Linked DNA regions of Luteolibacter flavescens. The protein of the gene in region 3 interacts with the protein of the main gene of each other region in a pairwise test. Links are inferred from orthologs where the notes say so. Each region holds a gene or a part of one and is shown on either strand. Other genes may lie near its edges.

Region 1 (3,135 bases), on a different replicon or contig from region 3:
CGAGAGGCTCTGCATCAGCAGCTCGATCTCATACAGCGTGAGATCCTGGCCACCACAGAGGTGGACGAGCACCGTCTCGGTGTCGCGGAGCAGCGCGCCCTGGTCGAGCAGCGGGCTGTTGAGGGCATTGCGCAGCGCCTTCTGCGCGCGGTCCTTGCCGCTGGCGATGCCGGAGCCGAAGAGACAACGCGAGCGCGTGGTGCGCAGCGCGGTCATCAGGTCATCGAGGCCGACATTGATCAGACCCGGACGGATCACCAGGCGGATCACCGCCTTGATGCTCTCGGAGATCATGCGGTCCGCGGCGGCGAAGGCCTCGTGGATGCCCTGCTTCGCCAGCACGAGATCGCCCATGCGGGTGTTGTCGAAGGTGACGAGCGCGTTCGAAAGCACCGCCAGCTCGTTGAGCGCGGTGTCCGCCTGGTCGCGGCGACGGCGGCCTTCGAAGCTGAAGGGCATGGTGGCGAAGACCACGACGAAAGCGCCCTCTTCCCGCGCGATGCGGCAGATGATGGGAGCCGCGCCGGAGCCCGTGCCACCGCCGAGACCCACGCAGAGGAAGACGATCTTGCGGCCCTTCAGTGCGGCGCGGATCTCGCTCTCCGCCTCGAGGATCGCCTGCTGGCCGAGCTCGGGATCGCCACCGCAGCCGAGGCCCTTGGTGAGATTCCGGCCGAGCTGGATGCGCTCGCGGGCGACCGAGCCGGAGAGCGTGCGGATGTCGGTATTCACCGCCAGCATCTCGGCTCCGTCCATGCCATCGAGGACCACCCGGTCGAGCATGTTGGTCCCCGCACCGCCGAGGCCGACGATCTTCACGGAGGACGAGGGAATGGTGTTCTGGGGGTCGCGTGGGAATTCGATCATGTCAGGGTTGGCGGCCGGGCCGCCGGAATGTGGTTATTTTGAGAAGGGCCAAAGACGACGCAGGAAACCGCGCTTCGGTTCGCGCTCGGCCTCGATGATCTGCGCGTAGCGGATCAGGCCGATGGCGGTGGTGAACTGGGGGTCCTTGAAATTCGCTTGCACGCCGCTCAGCTCCGGCGGCTCGGGGCGGTAGATGTCCCGCTTGAAGATATCGTGCGCCAACTCGCCGAAGCCACGCATGAGGCTGCTGCCGCCGGACAGGAAGACACCCGTGCCGACGCGATCCATCGCCCCGTGCGGCAGGCGGCGCAGCAGGAGCTTCAGCGTCTCCTCCATGCGCTGGCGGATGATGTCGTTGAGAAGCTGGCGCTTCACCTCGGCCTCGGCGAAGCCCTTGTCGTCGGACACCTTGATGATGCCCACGGAGCGCGCGGGATCCGCGGAGGCATCCCCCTCGCGCACCTTCAGCGTCTCCGCCTTCGAGAAAGCGAGGCCGGTCACGAGGTGGATGTCGTTCGTGATGTGATCCCCGCCGACGGGGATGCAGCCGGAGGCCTCGATCGCACCGTCGAGGTAAAGTACGTAGTCCGTAGTACCACCGCCGATGTCGATGACCAGCGCGCCGCGCTCCTTCGACTCGCGGTCGAGCGCCACCTGCGCGGAGGCGATGGGGGCGAAGACGAGGTCGTCGATGTCCAGCGGCATCTCGCGGACGCACTTGATCTGGTTCTCGATCCGCGAGCGGATGCCGTGGATCACGTGGAAATCCGCATCGACCGTCTTCCCCGACAGCCCGACCGGCGAGGTCGCGTGCTCGAAGCCATCCACTCCGAAGCGGCGGATGATGTGATGGAGGTAAACGTGGTCCGCCGGGATCGCCACGGCACGGGCGATCTCCTTTGCCTCCTGCACGTGGGCTGGCGCGATGACCGATTCATCGTCCGGCAGGCGGAAGCTGCCACGATTGTTCACGCCATGGATGTGCGAGCCCGTGACAGAGAGATAGACGCTGCCGATCTCGACATCGCTGGCATCCTCCGCCTTCACCAGCGCATCCTTCAGGCAGGTGCGGACCTGAGGGAAGTCGTAGATCTCGCCCTTCCGCACGCCGACGGACTTCGACTGGCCGACGCCGAGGATCTTGACGGAGCCATCCGACTTCACTTCTCCCACCACCATGCAGATCTTGCTGGTGCCGATTTCTAGTCCGACGTGGATCTTCGAGCGAGGCATGGGGAGGTTCAGCGATTCAGGAGATTTTGGAGGTCGCGGGACCGGCGGTCCGGCGGGGCGACGGGTACGGGCTCGTCGATGAGGATGGCGCGGGGTGCACCTTCACCGTGAAGCACGACGGGGATATTCCGCTCGGGGATGAGCTCGATGGAAGCGATGTGCTGGTCCTGCTCGCGGGCATGCACCAGCGCGGCATGCAGGTCGCTCATCTGGCGCTCGTGATCGCCGAGGCCGAAGGAAGCGCGAGTCCCCTCGTGCGAGACCAGCTCCAGCGACCACGCGCGGCTCTGGCGCAGCGTGTCGATCCACTGGTCGGCACGGTCGATGCGGCCGCAGGCGACCTGATAGAGACGATTGAGGCGGCTGAATTCCGGATGCTCCACCAGCTTCCCGGCGGCCGGGGCTTCACCACCCTCACCAAGCTCGAAGACCGGCAGCCCGGACACATCGTCCCGCATGTCCGGCGGGCAGTGGAAGGCGAAGCCCTTCTTGTCCACCAGCAGGCCGGCCTGAGGATCGCGGGCGGGAATGCCGTGCGACGGCGAGGAAACCCACACATGCGGGGTACGGGCGGTGACCTGCACGATCAGGGTGCCCGGGAACTCCCGGCGGACGCTGACGGTCGCAAGCTCGGGCAGCGCGCGGAGCTTTGCCTCGATCTCCTCGGCATCGCAGTCGAAGAGGCTGCCATTCAGATCGATGCCCGCCACCTGCACCAGGCGGCGCTCGTCGATGGCGGGATTTGGCGTCAGCTCGATCGCCTGGAGCTGGAATTTCTCGTTCTCCAGCAATCCACGATCAATGCCGTACTTCACCCCCCACGCCGCCGCACCGAGGAACGCGAGGAAGACGGCGAAACGCACCATCTTCCGCAGGCTCTTCAGGACGCTATACCAAACGATGCGCGGCGACACGACCTTCGCCTGAAGCTCGATGACCTGGCGACGGTGATGGACTCGTGAAGTGCGGCGCTTGAACATGGGATGAGGGAGGGTTCGTTATCGGGAACGAAGGGCCAGCGACAGTTCGGCGATC
Region 2 (3,042 bases), on a different replicon or contig from region 3:
GACGCTGAAGGTGCGCGAGGGGGATGCCTCCGCGGATCCCGCGCGCTCCGTGGGCATCATCAAGGTGTCCGACGACAAGGGCTTCGCCGAGGCCGAGGTGAAGCGCCAGCTTCTCAACGACATCATCCGCCAGCGCATGGAGGAGACGCTGAAGCTCCTGCTGCGCCGCCTGCCGCACGGGGCGATGGATCGCGTCGGCACGGGTGTCTTCCTGTCCGGCGGCAGCAGCCTCATGCGTGGCTTCGGCGAGTTGGCGCACGATATCTTCAAGCGGGACATCTACCGCCCCGAGCCGCCGGAGCTGAGCGGCGTGCAAGCGAATTTCAAGGACCCCCAGTTCACCACCGCCATCGGCCTGATCCGCTACGCGCAGATCATCGAGGCCGAGCGCGAACCGAAGCGCGGTTTCCTGCGTCGTCTTTGGCCCTTCTCAAAATAACCACATTCCGGCGGCCCGGCCGCCAACCCTGACATGATCGAATTCCCACGCGACCCCCAGAACACCATTCCCTCGTCCTCCGTGAAGATCGTCGGCCTCGGCGGTGCGGGGACCAACATGCTCGACCGGGTGGTCCTCGATGGCATGGACGGAGCCGAGATGCTGGCGGTGAATACCGACATCCGCACGCTCTCCGGCTCGGTCGCCCGCGAGCGCATCCAGCTCGGCCGGAATCTCACCAAGGGCCTCGGCTGCGGTGGCGATCCCGAGCTCGGCCAGCAGGCGATCCTCGAGGCGGAGAGCGAGATCCGCGCCGCACTGAAGGGCCGCAAGATCGTCTTCCTCTGCGTGGGTCTCGGCGGTGGCACGGGCTCCGGCGCGGCTCCCATCATCTGCCGCATCGCGCGGGAAGAGGGCGCTTTCGTCGTGGTCTTCGCCACCATGCCCTTCAGCTTCGAAGGCCGCCGTCGCCGCGACCAGGCGGACACCGCGCTCAACGAGCTGGCGGTGCTTTCGAACGCGCTCGTCACCTTCGACAACACCCGCATGGGCGATCTCGTGCTGGCGAAGCAGGGCATCCACGAGGCCTTCGCCGCCGCGGACCGCATGATCTCCGAGAGCATCAAGGCGGTGATCCGCCTGGTGATCCGTCCGGGTCTGATCAATGTCGGCCTCGATGACCTGATGACCGCGCTGCGCACCACGCGCTCGCGTTGTCTCTTCGGCTCCGGCATCGCCAGCGGCAAGGACCGCGCGCAGAAGGCGCTGCGCAATGCCCTCAACAGCCCGCTGCTCGACCAGGGCGCGCTGCTCCGCGACACCGAGACGGTGCTCGTCCACCTCTGTGGTGGCCAGGATCTCACGCTGTATGAGATCGAGCTGCTGATGCAGAGCCTCTCGAAGTACGTGCCGGACAAGGCTCACGTGCTCTTCGGCGCGGCAGTCGATCCGAGCATGGGCGAGAGCCTGAGCATCACGATGGTGAGCTCGCTGCCGGAAGATCGCCTGCACGCCACGCGCACCGCTCCGATGGAGAGGCCCGCCCTGCTGGAGCCCACCGTGGGTTTTTCCATGGATGAGCCGGAGGAAGAGCCGGAACCCGAGCCTGTAGCCGTGGCCCCGCCGCCGCCAGCCCGCGCTCCGGAGCCCGTGCGTGAAGCCGTCCGCGAGCCCGAGCCGGTGCGTGCGCCGGAACCGGTCCGCGTCGTCGCCGAGCCTGCTCCCGCACCCGTGGTGGAGCCCCTCCCGGTGCAGAAGGCCGAGCCGCCGGCCTCCGTGGCCAAGGCAATCGCCGCCGCCACGCTTTTCGAAGAGTCGAAGCCGGTGGTGGCCGAGTTCACCACGAAGCCGAAGCCTGCACCTTTGCCGGTTGAAGAGGAATCGACCCCTTTCGCCGAGCCCGAGCAATCGCCCTTCACCATTGATCGCGCCGCTCCACAGCGGACCTCCGCACCGGAAGCGTTCGGCGGGTCGATGGAGGAAGTCGTGAGCCTGAAGCCCCAGCCACAGGTGGAGAATGATTTCCCGGACATCAACGATGAGCCGGAGGAAGAAGCTCCCGCTTTCTTCTCGATTGAGGAAGAGGAAGCACCTGCTCCGGAAGAGCCGGTTCATCAGCCCGTCGCCGCGAAGGAAGAGAAGCCGGTGATCTTGCCGGGTGTCTTCGACGATCTCGACGATGTCTTCGCCGGGATGGAAGAGGTGGCTCCGGACAAGCCGGTGGTGCCCGTGAAGGCCCGCGCCGGTGGCAAGGGACAGGGTGAACTCAGCTTCGAAGGCGGTCCGCGCGGCAAGTTCGAAGGTGGCTCGCCAAGTCTCTTCGAAGGCGAGGACCTCGATGTCCCTGCATTCCTCCGCAAGAAGAGCTGAGGAAAGCGAATCTTTTCAAGCCGCGTCGCCTTCCACGAGAGGCCGCGCGGCGATGATGGAAATCACGGAAGCCCGGAGAGATCTCCGGGCTTTCTTTTTTACTTCATGGCCTTGTCCGCCTTCACGTCCTCACCGGCCCAGATGCGCTTCTGCGTCCATGGCTCGGCAGGGGCTGTCCAGAAGGGATCGGTGGCCGGCAGGCCGAGGTGCTGGAGTCCGGCGAGACACAGGTAGAGGCTGCCGGTGGAGATGTAGCCCTCGCGGATCGACGGCTGATGGCCGACCGCGCCGACCTGCAGCCAGCCCTTTTTGTCAAAGGTGCCGGGTGCCTCGATGGTGCGGTGGATCACGGCGGTGAGCGCCCCGCGTGCAGCGGCAGGGGAGACCTCGGACGGCAGCTCCTTTCGCAGCGCCATCATCGAGAGGTGCTGGAAGGCCCCGAAGCGATAGGCGCTGGACCGGCCCATGACCGGGTAGGTGCCCTCCGGGGAAACGAGCCGCTCTTGCACGGCTGCGAAGCGCTTCGCCCGCTCGGTCACCTTTGGCAGGCGTCCGGCGAGCGGATGCTTCTCCGCCTGGCAGGTGTCCAGCACGGTGAGCATCGCGGGCTGGATCACGAAGCTGTTGTAGTAGTCCCAGTGGTAGTCCGGCCCGTCGCCGTAGGTGCCATCGCCGACGTACCACTCCTCGTGCTTGTCGAGCGCGCGCTGGATCGGGGCCATCTCGCATTCGCC
Region 3 (2,997 bases):
ACTCCGCGGGATACTTGTAGATCTCCGCGTCGCCACCCGGCGGGCCGAGCGTGCACTGGGCATCCCAGAGGAAGCCACAGACGAAGGCGAGGGCCAGCATCACCGGCGGGCCCACCGTCACCGAGGCACACAGGAAGACCAGGGTCACCAGCAGCAGCCGCGCATTGTAGAGCCCGGTCAGGGACGGGATGAACTGCTGCGCCGCGAGCGCCAGCAAGACGAGGATGAAAAGGCTGAGGGCGTATCGGATCACTGGGTCACGGCAGGCAATAGGAATACCGTGCTCAGATCCGTGAAATCAACTGACGGACGGACCAAAGCTTCGGAGTCGAGCAAGCCGGGGACGACGGACTCGACCGTACCCACCAGGACATTCGCGGGGAAAAGTCCGCCGCGCCCGGTGGTGAAAACACGAGTGCCCGGACTGATCCGGGCTTTCGTGGAAAGGAATCGCAGGCGGAGCCGTGGCCCGCCTTCATACTGGCCACGCTGGCCACTGAGGATGCCCACCTCGGGGGTACCCTCGATCTTGACTGAAACCTGGCACGCCTCGTCGGTCAGCAGGATCACGGAGGACACTCCCTCCTTGCCGACCCGGTCCACCTTGCCGACCAGACCGCCATCGGCGACCACCGGCTGGTGGAGGGAGACGCCGCTTTCCGCGCCGCGGTCGATATCCACCGTCTGCCACCACGTGGTGGGCTGGCGGCGGATCACGCGGACGGCGGTGGCCTTGAATTCCATGCGCTTCTGGAAGTCCAGATCACGGCGCAGGCGGGCGTTTTCTTCCTCCAGATTCTGCGCCTCGGCCTCGACCAGACGGAGCCGGTCATACTCCGCGCGCATGGTCTCGATCTCGGCTTCCAGCTCCTTCGAGCTCTGCACCTCGTCGAGGAATGAGCGGGCCTTCACCTCCATGGACGAGCCCGCGGTGAGGAAAGGCGTCAGCCACTGGTAGTAGGTGGCCTGGATATCACGCACGGCACGCTCGCTCCGGGTCAGGGCCCATACGGCCCCGGCCAGAAAGAGAAGGAATGCGAGGAGATTGAGCGGCCTCATGGCGAGGGGCGCTTGGCGTCAGCCGGTCAGTAGTGGGACGAAGTGGTGACCCGCTTCAGCACCTCCAGTTCCTGGAGCATCTTGCCGGTGCCTTCCGCCACGGCGCTGAGGGGGTCCTCGGCGACATGGACCGGCAGGCCGGTTTCTTCCCGGAGAAGTCGGTCGAGCCCCCGCAGGAGGGCACCTCCGCCCGCCAGCACGATCCCGCGGTCCACTAGGTCCGCGGCGAGTTCCGGGGGGCAACGCTCCAGCGTCGTGCGAACCGCATCGACGATGGTGGAAAGGGGATCTGCCATGGCCTCGCGGATCTCCTGCGAGGTGATGGTGATGGTCTTCGGCAGGCCGGCCACAAGGTCGCGGCCCTTCACATCCATGGTGATTTCCTTCGGCAGGGGGGCGGCGGAGCCGAGGCGGATCTTGATGTCCTCGGCGGTGCGCTCGCCGATCATCAGGTTGTAGGCCCGCTTCATGTAGGAGACGATGGCCTCGTCCAGTTCGTCACCGGCCGTCCGCACGGAGCGGGCGAAGACGATGCCGCCCAGGGAGATGAGCGCCACCTCCGTGGTGCCACCGCCGATGTCCACGATCATGTTGCCGGAGGCATCCATGACGGGCAGGCCCACGCCGATCGCGGCGGCCATCGGCTCTTCCACGATGTGGACCTCGCGCGCGCCGGCCTGCTCGGCCGACTCGCTGACCGCGCGGCGCTCCACCTCGGTGATACCGGAGGGGACTGCGATGACCACGCGCGGGTTGTTCCGCCGGCGGTTGTTCGCCTTGCGGATGAAATGACGAAGCATGGCCTCGGTGACCTCGAAGTCGGCGATGACCCCGTCCTTGAGCGGGCGGATCGCGACGATGTTGCCGGGCGTGCGGCCCAGCATGCGCTTTGCGTCATCGCCCACGGCCAGCACCTCATTGGTACCCGCCTTCACGGCGACCACCGAGGGCTCACGCAGGACGATGCCCTGATCCTTGACGTTGACGAGGGTATTGGCGGTGCCGAGGTCGATGCCGATGTCGTTGGAAAACCAGCTGCCGAATAATCGAGCAAACATTTAATGGTGAAAGGATTGGAAAGGAAGAGTGACGGTCATCAGAGTCCCGGCGCGGCACCGTCCGCCGATTGCGAGGGTTCAAAAAATTCGGCCTTCCCGACGAATCGGGAAGGCGGCGGACTATGGCGATTTGGCCCCCGCCGGGTCAAGCGGGAATCCCTTGTAATACAAAGAGCGATGCCCGGTGGGAAATGCAGGTGGGTCACTCACCATGAAGGTATTGGGTAAGTGCCGCGGGCCGGTGTGTGCCAGCAGCGGCGTCTGCTTATTTTGGGTCTGCGAAATTATCGCTTATTTCGGATCGATTGCGATCCTTGCCAACTCAAGCGCGATCTCCCTCATCGCCCGATCGCGGGTCATCCGGCTCTCTCTTCCTCCCTGTCCGGGCATGAAAAGAACCCTGTGCAATCCGGTTGGAGTGTGGTCCATGCAACTGCCGTCGCCGCCTTGGCATCTCGCAATGGTGATGACCAGATCCTCATCTCGGAAGGGTAGATGTGCGGAGGTTAGAAGGCCTATTGCCAAATCCGCCGCCTCTTCCAAGGTCCAGCCTTCTTGATAGTCCGTTTCTCCAAGAATGGCAGGTGTATGAATTCCCCATCCTAGGTTGGTCGGAAACAGGGATATTAAAGCTTCTTGGTCCGCGTTTATTCCGACTTCATTGATGGGAGAGCCACAAGTCACTGTTTCTCCCAGTGTCCCGTGAAGCTTTCTCGCTGGGAAGCCGGCTCGACGGATCTTCTCGACGGCTTCATCGAGATTCATTTCGCCCGAGCCTTCGTCAGCGCTGTCATATTCTCAAGCCAGCACCGGCCCGACCGCGGCGTGGCGGGTCAGGAACTCATCGGCGAGGCTGGCGTAGGCATTCGCGCCGATTCCT

What was found.
Region 1: the proteins of OKA04_RS03525 (region 3) and ftsA interact in binary tests that used the Escherichia coli proteins (3 or more experiments, as listed by UniProt). The link is inferred for Luteolibacter flavescens from one-to-one orthologs.
Region 2: the proteins of OKA04_RS03525 (region 3) and OKA04_RS15160 interact in binary tests that used the Escherichia coli proteins (3 or more experiments, as listed by UniProt). The link is inferred for Luteolibacter flavescens from one-to-one orthologs.

Annotation. Positions count from the first base shown.
Region 1 is NZ_JAPDDS010000008.1:104,238-107,372, forward strand. Bases 1-2,983 are described here. They hold ftsA (cell division protein FtsA), read right to left. Parts: upstream 2,101-2,983; coding sequence 901-2,100; downstream 1-900. Other genes in these bases: OKA04_RS15160 (hypothetical protein), read right to left, coding at 1-867; OKA04_RS15170 (cell division protein FtsQ/DivIB), read right to left, coding at 2,109-2,983. Outside these bases: more of OKA04_RS15170, read right to left, coding at 2,984-3,080; OKA04_RS15175 (D-alanine--D-alanine ligase), read right to left, coding at 3,099-3,135. UniProt on the Escherichia coli protein: Essential cell division protein that assists in the assembly of the Z ring. May serve as the principal membrane anchor for the Z ring.
Region 2 is NZ_JAPDDS010000008.1:102,535-105,576, reverse strand. The notes cover bases 1-2,890. They hold OKA04_RS15160 (hypothetical protein), read left to right. Parts: upstream 1-472; coding sequence 473-2,308; downstream 2,309-2,890. Other genes in these bases: OKA04_RS15155 (DUF2264 domain-containing protein), read right to left, coding at 2,407-2,890; ftsA (cell division protein FtsA), read left to right, coding at 1-439. Also shown: more of OKA04_RS15155, read right to left, coding at 2,891-3,042. UniProt on the Escherichia coli protein: Essential cell division protein that forms a contractile ring structure (Z ring) at the future cell division site. The regulation of the ring assembly controls the timing and the location of cell division.
Region 3 is NZ_JAPDDS010000001.1:842,383-845,379, reverse strand. Bases 102-2,946 are described here. They hold OKA04_RS03525 (rod shape-determining protein), read right to left. Parts: upstream 2,118-2,946; coding sequence 1,086-2,117; downstream 102-1,085. Other genes in these bases: OKA04_RS03515 (ParA family protein), read right to left, coding at 2,916-2,946; OKA04_RS03520 (hypothetical protein), read right to left, coding at 2,409-2,882; mreC (rod shape-determining protein MreC), read right to left, coding at 250-1,059; OKA04_RS03535 (hypothetical protein), read right to left, coding at 102-253. In the rest of the region: more of OKA04_RS03535, read right to left, coding at 1-101; more of OKA04_RS03515, read right to left, coding at 2,947-2,997. UniProt on the Escherichia coli protein: Forms membrane-associated dynamic filaments that are essential for cell shape determination. Acts by regulating cell wall synthesis and cell elongation, and thus cell shape.